2 regions of the Brevundimonas aurantiaca genome follow, and region 2 is predicted to be linked to the other one. Evidence: riboswitches for the same ligand, from Rfam matches in the RefSeq annotation. Region 2 holds a riboswitch; the other holds the start of a gene.
What was found. A riboswitch is a leader RNA that binds a small molecule or an ion and turns the genes downstream of it on or off. The one in region 2 is predicted to bind cobalamin.
Positions count from the first base shown of each region.

Region 1: linked by a shared signal. The riboswitch ahead of metE (5-methyltetrahydropteroyltriglutamate--homocysteine S-methyltransferase) and the one ahead of JMT67_RS10670 (TonB-dependent receptor plug domain-containing protein) in region 2 are both predicted to bind cobalamin.

Region 1 covers NZ_CAJGVD010000001.1:235,133-241,242, reverse strand. Annotated here, with positions in the region: gene rpsJ (30S ribosomal protein S10) at 1-202, opposite strand, end outside; gene metE (5-methyltetrahydropteroyltriglutamate--homocysteine S-methyltransferase) at 549-2,891, opposite strand; cobalamin riboswitch at 3,002-3,203, opposite strand; gene JMT67_RS01190 (porin) at 3,456-4,208, shown strand; gene JMT67_RS01185 (GIN domain-containing protein) at 4,574-5,479, opposite strand; gene JMT67_RS01180 (cupin domain-containing protein) at 5,580-6,110, opposite strand, start outside.
Region 2 covers NZ_CAJGVD010000001.1:2,171,487-2,177,596, forward strand. Annotated here, with positions in the region: gene mutS (DNA mismatch repair protein MutS) at 1-1,785, opposite strand, end outside; cobalamin riboswitch at 1,884-2,023, shown strand; gene JMT67_RS10670 (TonB-dependent receptor plug domain-containing protein) at 2,189-4,012, shown strand; gene JMT67_RS10675 (aldo/keto reductase) at 3,996-4,916, opposite strand; gene maiA (maleylacetoacetate isomerase) at 5,007-5,642, opposite strand; gene JMT67_RS10685 (fumarylacetoacetate hydrolase family protein) at 5,642-6,110, opposite strand, start outside.

The DNA.
Region 1 (6,110 bases), 1.9 Mb from region 2:
TGCGGATTTCAAACTGCTCACGCGACTTCTTATCGACGTGCGGAGAGCGGTTCACGGTGAACTTTTCGATCAGGGTCGGCAGCGGAATCGGACCACGGACAGTGGCGCCGGTGCGCTTGGCGGTGTTGACGATCTCGCGCGTCGAAAAATCGAGGACGCGGTGATCAAAGGCCTTGAGCCTGATGCGGATGCTTTGATCCATATCGGTGCTTACTTCCAATGCGGTCGGAGGACCGCGTCCCTGTGAACCATTTCAAAGACCGAAGGCCTTCGGGCGCTAGGCCCTCAGGGTACGCAAATCCGCAAAAACGATCGGCCCACGCAGTCGCCTGCGAAGGCCGTTAAAGTCCTGGGTCACTGCAAAGAACAGGGTCTCAGGTCGTTCCTGCGAACCGCGTCTGCATCCGGGGATGCACAGCCGGTCCAACAAGAGTGGCGGCTTATGCCTAGCGATTCCGATTTCGTCAAGCGCGGAACCAAGAGCGGCGATAGGATTTTCCGCGCCGGTCGGAGGACGGTCGAACACCGCCTCCGCTGGCCGCAAATGATCAGGCCGCCGCCGTCTCCCCCGCCCTCATGAGCCGCGCCGCCGTCACCATATTGGCGAGCGCCGCCTCAGTCTCGGGCCAAGCCCGCGTCTTCAACCCGCAATCCGGATTCACCCAAAGCCGGTCCTGCGGCAGTTTGCGCGCCGCCGCCTTCAGCAGGGCGGTCATCGCCTCGACCGTGGGGACGCGCGGCGAGTGGATGTCATAGACGCCCGGCCCGATCTCGGCCGGATAGCGGTAGTCGGAGAAGGCGTCGAGCAGCTCCATCCTGGACCGCGAGGTCTCGATGGAGATGACGTCGGCGTCCATGGTTCCGATGGCCTGAATGATGTCGTTGAACTCCGAATAGCACATATGGGTGTGGATCTGGGTTTCGTCTCGCACCCCCGATGCCGCGATGCGGAAGCTTTCGACCGCCCATTCCAGATAGTCGTCCCAGTCGGCGCGCCGCAGGGGCAGGCCTTCGCGCAGGGCGGCCTCGTCGATCTGGATGACGGCGGCGCCGGCGGTTTCGAGATCGACTACCTCGTCGCGGATGGCGAAGGCGATCTGACGGCAGGTGGTGCTGCGCGGCTGGTCGTCGCGCACGAAGGACCAGTTCAGAATCGTGACGGGGCCCGTCAGCATGCCTTTCACCGGTCTGTCGGTGAGACCCTGCGCATAGCGCCACCATTCGACTGTCATGGGCCTGGGCCGCGCGACGTCGCCGTAGAGGATGGGCGGGCGCACGCAGCGCGAACCGTAGGACTGCACCCAGGCGGCCTTTGTGAAGACGAAGCCGGACAAGTGCTCGCCGAAGTACTGGACCATGTCGTTGCGCTCGAACTCGCCGTGGACCAGGACATCCAGGCCGAGCGCCTCCTGCCATTTGATCGCTCGCGCGGTCTCGTCGCGCAGCAGGCGGGCGTAGGCCGCATCGTCGATGACGCCTCGCCCGTGATCAGCGCGCGCCTTTCGGATCCCAGCTGTCTGAGGAAAGGAGCCGATGGTGGTGGTCGGATAGGCGGGCAGATTCAGACGCCCTCGCTGAACCTGGCGACGAATTTCAAAGCAGGAGTTTCTGAGCGCCAGGGCGGGGTCGGCATCGGCGGCTCGCGCCTGGACCTTGGGGTCGTTGATGCGCGGTGAAGTGCGACGTGAGGCGACCGAGGCGGTCGAGGCGTCGAGCGCCGCTTTCACCGCGCCGCGGCCTTCATTCAACGCCCGCGCCAGGGTGGCCAACTCGGCCACCTTCTGCACGGCGAAGGCCAGCCAGTCCTTGATCTCGGGATCGAGCCCGGTCTCCCGTTCCAGATCGATCGGGGCGTGCAGCAAGGAGGAGGACGGGGCGATCACCACCCTGCGCCCGGCCGCGACCAGGGGCTCCACCTTGTCCAGCACGGCGTTGAGGTCGGCCTTCCAGACGTTGCGGCCGTCAATGACGCCGAGCGACAGCACCTGATCGACGCGCGCCGCAGACGCGACCTGGGCCAACTGCTCCGGCGCTCGGATCAGGTCGATGTGCAGTCCGTGAACCGGCAGGCGCAGCACGGCCTCCAGATTATCCCCGAGCCCACCGAAATAGGTGGTCAGCATCAGCTTGATCGGCGGCGTCACGTCGGTCAGCACACGATAGGCGTGGTCGTAAGCCGCCTTCGCCTCATCGCTCAGATCGGTGACCAGGCAGGGCTCGTCCATCTGCACCCAGGTGGCGCCGGCGCGGGCCAGGGACCGCAGCACCTCGGCATAGATCGGCAGCAGGCGCGGCAGCAGGCTGAGGACGTCAAACGGCTCGCCCCGCGTCTTGCCCAGCAGGAGATAAGAGACCGGTCCCAGCAGCACCGGCCGGGTCTCGATCCCCAGCGCCCTGGCCTCCAGATATTCGTCCAGCGCCTTGGTCGAGCCGAGACGGAACACCTGGTCGGCGGTAAATTCAGGCGCGAGATAATGGTAGTTGGTGTCGAACCATTTGGTCATCTCCATGGCCGGCGTCCCCTCGCCGCTCGCATGGGCGTGACCGTGTGCGCACGCCTGACCGTCGCCCCGTGAACCGCGGGCCATGGCGAAGTAGGTCGCCAGATCGACACGATCCCCGCGCCAGCCGTAGGCGGGCGGCACGGCGCCGACCATGGCGGTCAGGTCGAGCACATGGTCATAGAGAGAGAAGTCGTTGGACGGCACGACGTCGGCCCCCAGGTCACGCTGGCGCGCCCAGGTCAGGCTGCGCAGCTGGGCGGCGGCGGACAGAAGGGCCTCGGCGTCGGTCTTGCCGGCCCAATAGGCCTCGAGCGCGGTCTTCAGCTCTCTCTTGGGGCCGATGCGGGGAAAGCCGAGGGTGGCGACCTGGACGGTGTGGCGGGTCATGACGTTCGAAACCTGTGTTGTGGCCAGGCTTCGGACAGGGTCGCGCGGACGCCGACGCGGACGTGCAGGGTCCGGCGGCGCGCATGCGGCCTGACCGGACACCCCGCCGGAGGACGTTATCTGTCGGGGCAGGTCTCCTGGCTCACGGGTCGACGCCTAGGGTCCGGCCTTCCCGGCGTGAACGCCAGTGACACGAGATGGACCTTCGACTCGCCGCTTACAGTTGCGGGGGCAGCGCCGGTTTCCCACCGGCTTCCCTCTTAGCTGCACGTGTTCCGAAGACCACGTGCAGACCACGACGGCTGAGGATGGCCTCACAATCAGCAGGCCGTCAATACATATAAGGATATGCTTATACGATTATGCGATTGCCACAGCTTAACCCTTTGCCTCCAGATGCGCCCACCCCTGACACATTGCGACCACAAGGCGTGGCGGATGGGCAACACGACAGTTTCAAGACACTTACGTAACGACGATTTAATGCTCAGCTTCGTCCGCGCCTGATAGCAGCCGCCCTCCCCGGACCCCCATCCGGGTCGAGACTGCTAAGGACAAAAGAAAATGAAGACGATCCTCCTCGCCACGGCCGCCGCCGCCCTGTTCGCCGCCCCGGCCTTCGCCCAAGACGCCGTCGGCTCGGTCGGCGTGACCTATTCCAACCCCTCGATCGAAGTCGCCGGCAACGATGTCGACGCCGACGTCTGGACCGTGGACGGCACGGTCGCCCTGCCGGCCGCTGACTGGACCGTGACCCTGAACGGCGCCGTCGACTACACCAAGGCCTTCGGTGAAGAAGACGTCACCGGCGTCGCCGCCGCCCACCTGACCAAGATGTGGACCTCGGACGTCCGCGCGGGCGCCTTCGTCGCCGCCAACGGCATCGGCTCGGGCGATGAGCCGGTCTGGACCGTCGGCGCCGAGGCCCAGAAGTACCTGTCCAACGCGACCCTGACCGGCCTGGTCGCCTACACCACGGCTGACGACGCAGACGCCGACATCTGGACCGTCGGCGGCGACGCCGCCTTCTACGTGATGCCGAACCTGCGCCTGAACGCCGGCGTCAGCTACAACAACGTCGATGTCGCCGGCGGCGACGTGGACGCCTGGACCTACGGCGTTGGCGCCGAGTACGAAATCGAGAACACCCCGTTCTCGGTCGGCGCTTCCTACACCCGCGCCGACATCGACTCGCTGGACGTCGACACCTGGTCGCTGGGTCTGCGCTACAGCTTCGGCGGCGGCCTGCAAGCGCGTGACCGCGCCGGCGCCGGCCTGGGCGTTTCCGCCATCACCAGCGTCCTGGGCGCCTTCTAAGCCTGACGGCCTGCTGACTAAAAAGAGCCCCGGCGGACCGATCCGCCGGGGCTTTATTTTACCAGCTAATGAATCCGCAGACGTAGCCAACACAGTTTCTATGTGCCCCCATTGCCAAGCCTAAGCATTGATCCCACTCATAACCGCCCACATCATAAGCCCCGTTACACTCATCGACTCTTTGCTCTAAAATTTGCTCACACATGTTCTCACACGCAAGCGATCCCGCCAAAGTTTGGCTTGGAATTAAAAGAAGACTCAGCGCAAAAACGCCAGAGGAAAGCAATTTTTTGTATCCAGCCATAGAACCCTCCACATGTTGGTACCGTTACGTTACCAACTTTGGCGAGAAATTGCCATCACCCTTAGTTGCAGCGCCCAATTTCCTCGTTTTCTTGATTTCCGATAACTAATCGACCAGATCCTCGAACGGCCTGAGTACGAGCACCTGATAGACATCTAATGCGGACGTCTCCCGAGCCAGAAATCGCAGCATCAGCATTCAGCACTGTAGCATGCACGGTTATATTGCCGCTTCCGCCGATCATAGCGACAAGATTATCTACGGTGCCCGACCTTATCGTAATATTTCCAGAACCACCTATTACGGCATTTACATTTCCAATCACTTCAGAAACCTGGATACTACCAGATCCACTGACTGCCCCAGTAAATCGCCTGTTCGATCCGACACTTATATCTGAACTTCCAGACAACGCCACCGTCGCCGATTGTGAAATCCCTGCACGCAGCGCGCCTGTGCCAAGAGATTTTAGCAATAACGCTCCGGAGATGTTTGCTATATTCCACAATCCACAACCGGCGTTCTCTAATCTCACGTCGTGCGCGCCGCGCCCTACGGCCCCGAAGACGGCGCCCTCCGCGCTGACGTCCACATCACGCGGGGTGCGCAACACGATCAGCGGCGCCTCTTCCAGACGGACGCGGCCCAGGTTGCGCACCTCAACACTGGCGCCTTCGCCCGGCTGGGCGGCGCCCGCACGTCCGGCGTTGCAGTTGCGGACGTCGCCGCTCCACATCCGGTTGGAACGCAGGCCGCCGTCGATGCGGACGTCCCGTCCCTGACGACGCACCTGGAGCGCGGGCAACCGGGAGCGTCCCTGCGTCACCTCCACGGCGACGTCCTGGCGGTCTTCGACGATGACGACGACGCGCGCGACGGCGTTGCGGATTTCGACTTCGGCGGCCGACGCCGGCGCGGCTGCGGCGCAGGCGGCCAATGCGGCGGCGGCGATCAGAACGGTCTTCATGAGAGCTCCCTTTCCCTGACTACGGGAGAAGGGTGATCGCCCGGGCGACCCAAGTCATTTTAACTTCAGGTCATGAACCCGAATTAACCTGGCCCCCGCCTCATGGCCTGATCTCTCCCGCTCCGTCGGCGGCGCCGATCTGCGGTTCGAAGTCGCGTTCGAACTGGGCGATCCGGCTCTTCAACAATCCGGTGCGCTTCAGGGCCAGAGAGGCCGCCCAGCGGGCCGCCAGCTCGGGCGTCCCCATGGCGTCGGTGCATCGCGGGCGTCCGCCGCAGCTGCGAAGGACGGCGTTGGTGAACAGGGCTCCGTTCCGGAAACGCGACGGCCAGGTCTGGAAGTCCATCGACAGGCTGACGCAGAACCGATCCAGATTCTCCACCCTGTGCGGCGCATACAGAGGCCAGGTCAGCGCCCGGCCCGGCTCCAGATCGATGATCTGCGCCTCTCGCTCGAAGGCCAGGTCATAGGGCAGTTCCTCGGTCGTCTGGCGGGCGACCACCTGTTCCATGTTCCGTTCCGGCAATCGCCGCTCGTCGCCGGGATAGACGTAGATCCGCTTGCGCCCCCGCATGTGGAACAGGACCACCCCTGCCGCGTCGAAATGATAGGGCACCCGCGCCTTGGGCGA
Region 2 (6,110 bases):
CTGGGCCCATTCCGCCAGGGCCGCATGGGCGTCCAGCTCGGCCAGAGCCTCCGCGACCGCCTGCAGCGGCTGGGCCAGGCGGGCGACCTCGCGCCGCCAGCCCTCGAAGGTCTCGGCCTCGATGGCCAGGGCGCGGTGACCGGCCTGGCTGATCCGGGCGTCCAGCTCCGACAGTTCGACCGTGGTGAACCGTACCTGGCTGGCCAGGGTCTGACGGTGGATGAAGGGACTGTCCGGCCCGGCCCGCAACAGACCCTCCGCCGCCTTGGCCGAGGTTTCCAGGAAATAGCCCAGGACGGCGTTGTGCTTGACCTTGAAGGGCACGCCGGACTCGGCGACCGCCCGCGCCTCCAGATCGGCCACCACCCGGCGGCTGTCGTCGCGCAGGGTGCGGGCGGCGTCCAGTTCAGGCCGATAGTCGGGGCGCACGAAACCGCCGTCGCGGGCCAGATGGGACGGTTCGTCCACCAGGCCGTCGATCAGATCGGCCTTCAGCCGCGACACCTCGGGCGACAGGTTCAGTCGGTCCAGGGCCAGGGCGATGCGGCGCGGCCGGCCGGTGAGCGGGTCCACCTGGCCGATGAACAGGCCCGCGATCCCCTCGGCGACGGACAGGCCGACGCGCACGGCGGCCAGATCGCGCGGACCGCCGCGCCCCAGGGCCAGCCGTCCGACCGCCCGCGCCACATCGGCCGAGGCCTTCAGACCGTCGCGAAGGGCGCGCCGCAGATCGCGCCGCTCCAGCAGCCATTCGACCGCATCGAGCTGTTCATTGATCGCCAGGGGGTCGCGCAGCGGCCGGGCGATCCGTTCCGCCAGGGCCCGGGCCCCGCCCGAGGTGACGGTGCGGTCGATACAGGCCAAGAGCGAGCCTTCGCGTTCGCCCCTCTGCGTCCGGTCGATCTCCAGACTGGCCCGGGTCGCCGGGTCGATGGCCAGAAACCCGCTCTCGCCCAGACGGCGGGGCGGGGCCAGGGCCGGAACCTTGCCGGCCTGGGTCGTCTCCAGATAGGCGGCGATCAGGCCGAGCGCCGAGACCTCGGCCTCCTCGAAGGCGCCGAACCCGTCCAGGGCCGCAACCCCGTACAGCCGCTCGACCCGCGTCCGCGCCGCCTGGGGCTCGGCGATGGCCGAGGCCAGGGCCTGAACCACGCCGCCGGACCCGTCCAGGGCGTCCCGCGTCGTCGGGTCGGAATAGATGCGGTCAGTGACCAGGACCTCGGACGGGCGGAAGGCGGCCAGGGTCGCCCCGAGATCCTCCAGCGCACAGGCGACGCTGTCCACCGCGCCGGAAGACAGTTCGACCACCGCCACGGCCGCGCGACCCTTGCGCATCGCTGCGGCGGCCAGCCGGTTGGCGCCGCGCGCATCCAGCAGACTGTCCTCGGTCAGGGTGCCGGGCGTCACCACCCGCACCACGCCGCGCTGGACCACGGCCTTGCCGCCGCGCTTCTTGGCCTCGGCCGGGTCTTCCAGCTGTTCGCAGATGGCCACCTTGTGGCCCAGGCGGATCAGCCGGGCCAGATAGCCCTCCATGGCGTGGACCGGCACCCCGGCCATGGGGATGTCCTCGCCCTGGTGCTTGCCCCGCTTGGTCAGGGTGATGCCCAGAGCCGCCGCCGCCACCTCGGCGTCCTTGAAGAACAGCTCGTAGAAGTCGCCCATGCGGAAGAACAGGATGGCGTCCGGCTGACCGGCCTTGGCCGTCAGATACTGGGCCATGAAGGGCGTGGCGCCCTCCAGAGCGGCGGCGATGTCAGGCGGGTGAGAGACAGGGGCGTTCATGTTGCGACAGGGTGACGGATCGCGTCCTGGCGCTCAAGCCCGTTGACCGGCTCTTGCACAGGCTTGTCGCCCCTGCGATAGGCCGGATCAGGCGGTTAAGGGAACACGGTGAGACACCGTGGCTGTGCCCGCAACTGTAGGCGGCGAGAGCGTCGTCCGTCCGGGGTCTCGACCTCGGCGCCACTGGGTGACTGGGAAGGCGAGGACGGCGGTTTATGACCCGCAAGCCAGGAGACCTGGCCGCCGACGTCGCTCGCTCCTGTCCGGGACCAGACAGAGGCGCGGTTTCTCCGTGGAAGCGACCCGATCTTGCGTCGTCCCGGCCTCGCGGCCGGGCGGATCGGCTCGCTGGTCACGACCCTGCGCGCGCATTCGCCGGGCCGATACGGGGACATCGCTCACAATGAAGCGCTCCATTCTTTCATCGACGGCGGCCATAGCCGCCGTCATCGCCGCACCCGCTTTCGCCGATGAGGCGACCCAGCTGGACGAGGTCGTGGTCACCGCCACCCGCCTTCCCGCCATCGTCGCCGAGACGCCCGGCGCCCGGGTCATCGATTCCAGGATCATTGAGCAACGCGGCGCCGTCTTCGCCGCCGACATCCTGTCCGACGTGCCTGGCCTGTCGGTGACGCGAACAGGGGCCTTCGGCGGGATCGCCCAGGTCCGCATGCGCGGCGCGACGCCGGGCAAGACCCTGGTGCTGGTGGACGGCGCGCCGGTCAATGATGCGGCCGAACCGAACGGCGCCTATGACTTCTCCAGCTTCGAACTGGCCGACATCGACCGGATCGAGGTGCTCAGCGGTCCGCAGTCGTCCCTGTGGGGATCGGACGCTATCGGCGGGGGGGTTTCCTTCCCCACGCGCGAAATCGACGGCGTTCGCGCCGAGGCCGAGGCGGGCAGCTTCGACACGGCGCGCGGTCGTCTGTCGGCCGGCGTCGCCAATGAGACCTACGCCTTCAGCGCCTATGTCTCGCGCTTCCAGACCGACGGGATTTCGGCGGCGGACAAGGCGGACGGCAATCCCGAGACCGACGGCTTTCGCAGCACGACCCTGGGCGCCAAGGGCCGCTATGTCCTGTCCGACGCCGTCAAGGTCGAAGGCGCGGCGCGCTGGAACGACAGCCACGCCGACATCGACGGCTTCCCCGCGCCTGACTATGTGCTGGCCGACACCGACGACGCCCAGGACAGCGAACAGTGGTCGGGCTTCGGTCGGGTGACGGCCCAGGCTTTCGGTCTTGATCATCAGTTCAGCATCTCGGCGTCCGATCTGGAGCGCACCTCCTACAGCGACGGCTTCGGCTCGACCTTCAGCGGCGACCGTCAGGCCTACCGCTGGCAGGCGGACGGTCAGGCGCAAGGCGTGGACTACGCCTTCGGCGTCGAACGCAACGAGGCCTCGGCGGCCCTGTCGTCAGGTCTGTCGCGCGACCTGTCGATAACCTCGGTGTTCGGCGTGGCCCGGTATGACGCCGGCCCGCTGAACCTGAGCGGCGGATTGCGGTACGACGACACGGACGATTTCGGCTCAAAGACCACGGGGCGGATTTCGGCGGCCTATGATCTGGCCGGCGGCTTCATCCTGTCGGGCGCCTATGGCACAGGCTTCAAGGCCCCGACCGTCAGCCAGGCGGTGTGCGACTATTGTTTCGCGCCCCAGCCGTGGCCCGCGCTGAAGCCGGAGACGGCCGACAGCGTCGAGATCGCCCTGGGCTGGGCCTCCGCCGGCGGTCGGTTCGAGGGACGCGCGACCCTGTATCGGCTGAACGTCGAGGACCAAATCACCTATTCCGCCGGCCGCTACGTCAACGTCGCCAAGACGCGGTCGGACGGGCTCGAGCTGGAAGGCCGCGCGCGCCTCGGCGCCGGTTTCGACCTGACCTTGGCCTACGCCTGGACCGACGCTGCGGACCGCACCACGGGCGCCCGACTGCTCCGCGTGCCCGAACACGCCGGTTCGGCGACCCTGGGCTGGACGGGGGATCGACTGTCGGGCGCCCTGACCGTGCGGGCGGAAGGCGATCAGGACGATTCCGGCGGCTTCTCGACCGTGGTCCGCAAGGGTTTCGTCACCGCCAATCTGAACGCGGCCTACGCCTTGACGGACAAGGTCGCCCTGACGGCGCGGATCGAGAACCTGGGCGACGAACACTATCAGCAGGTGTTCGGCTATGGAGAGCCCGGCCGGTCGGCCTATGTCGGGATCAGGCTGCGCTACTGATCAGGTTGCGGGCGTCGGCGGCGAAGGCCGCCGGCGCCTCCAGCGCCAGCTCCGACCAGTCCAGGTCGGGGCCCGGCGCATGGGCGGCCGCCAATATGGCGCGCAGCTCGGCGGCGGAGGCCACGCTGGCCACCACCCGGTCCACCGCCTCCAGAGAAAAGGCGTAGGCCAGGGCGGCCTGCATCGGATCGCAGCGGCGTTCCGCCAGGCGCCGTCGGATGCGCGACAGGGCCTGATCATATCCGGTCAAATGGGCCGGAAGATCGTCGCCGGGGGCGAACAACAGGCCGCCGGCGAAGACCGAAGACAGGTGGACCTGGGCCCCCAAGGCCTTGATCTCATCCAGAATTCCCTCGGCCGCCGCGCGCTGATCCAGAAGATTGCAGGCCACCTGAACCACATCGGCCTCCAGGCGTCGCGCCAGCAGGACCGGCCCATCCTCGACCGTGGCGCAAAAGCCGATGCTGCGAAACAGGCCGCGGGCCTTCAAGGCCTGCAGCCGGTCCCAAAGGGCCCGCCCCTCGGCGCCGGCCAGGTCGGCGGGATTGTTGACCAGCAGGGCCTCGCCCCGCGGCAGGCCCAGACGTTCCAAGGAGCGGCGCGCCCGCGCCTCAACCCGATCCAGTCCTTCGCCCAGGCCGACGGTGCGAACCGTGACGCGGAAGGGGGAGGGGAAGGGCCAGGCCTGGCCCAACAGCCGTTCGCCGTCGCCCGTCGGCTTGGTCGCGATCACCTTGACCCCCGCGTCCGCTCCCGTCTGCAACAGGAAACGCATCGCGTCCTCGCGGGCGCCCGACGGGGCGGCCATGAGGGGCTTGGCGGCGCGCTCGGGCTCGGTCACCACGGCCAAGGCCAGGCGATCGACCGGCGACGGCGCCGAGGGAGAGGGTGGGGACTGCGTCACCCCCCGATCATGCCCCCCAAAGCTTAAGGGAGGTTGATCAAGACCTTACGCGAGTCTTACTCATCGACCGCCGATATGGGTCGGGCGCGCTCAGCCGTCGGCGTCGGGCTGCCGGTCCGGGTGGGCCGCCTGAAAGGCCGGATGGGCCTGGGCGGCGGCCTCGACCGCCAGAAGGCGCGGCCAGGGCGTCAGGGCCAGATTGAACCGCCGCGCCGAATAGAGCTGTGGAATCAGATAGCAGTCCGCCAGTCCGGGACGATCGCCGAAACTCCAACCCGCACCGTGGCGCGCGACCAGGACCTCCAGGGCGTCGAAGCCCGGCGTAATCCAGCGCCCCGCCCAGGCGTCGACCGTCGCCTGATCGGCGCCGAACTCCTGACGCAGGGCGGTCAGGACGCGAAGATTGTTCAGCGGATGGATGTCGCAGCCGATCAGGGCCGCCATGGCCCGGACCTGGGCGCGGTCCTGGGCGTCCTTCGGCAACAGGGGCGGCTCGGGATGGGTCTCCTCCAGCCATTCCAGGATCGCCGGGCTTTGGGTCAGGACCGTCTCCCCCTGCTGCAAGGCGGGGGTCATGCCCTGGGGATTGATCGCCAGAAAGGCGGGGGCCTTCTGTTCGCCCTTGCGCAGATCAAGGGCCGCAGTCTGATAAGCCAGTCCCTTCAGCCCCAGGCCGATGCGGACCCGATAGCTGGCGCCGGACCGCCAATAGCCGTGCAGGATCATCAGACGATCTCGAAGCTCAGGGGCGCCAGACCCTCGATGGCGACCGCCACCTTGTCGCCGCGCACGATCGGCCCGACGCCGGACGGGGTTCCGGTGAAGATCAGGTCGCCCGGCTGAAGCGTCCAGAGCCCGCCCGCCGCCGCGACGATCTGGTCCGGGTTCAGGATCATGTCGCTGAGGACGCTGGATTGGCGGGTTTCGCCATTGACGGTCAGGACGATGGACCCGTCCGGGTTCGGCAGGGCGCCAAGGGTTATGGCGCCGCAGGGCGCCGACTGATCAAACCCCTTGGCGGCGTCCCAGGGGCGACCGGCCGCCTTGGCCTGGGCCTGCAGATCGCGTCGGGTCAGATCGCACCCGGCGGCCCAGCCGACGATCCGCCCGCCTTCGCCGATGGCCGCCACCAGCTCGGCCTCATAGTGCAGCTGGGCCGTCGCGGACGGGTAGGCCGGATCGGCGCTGTCGGTC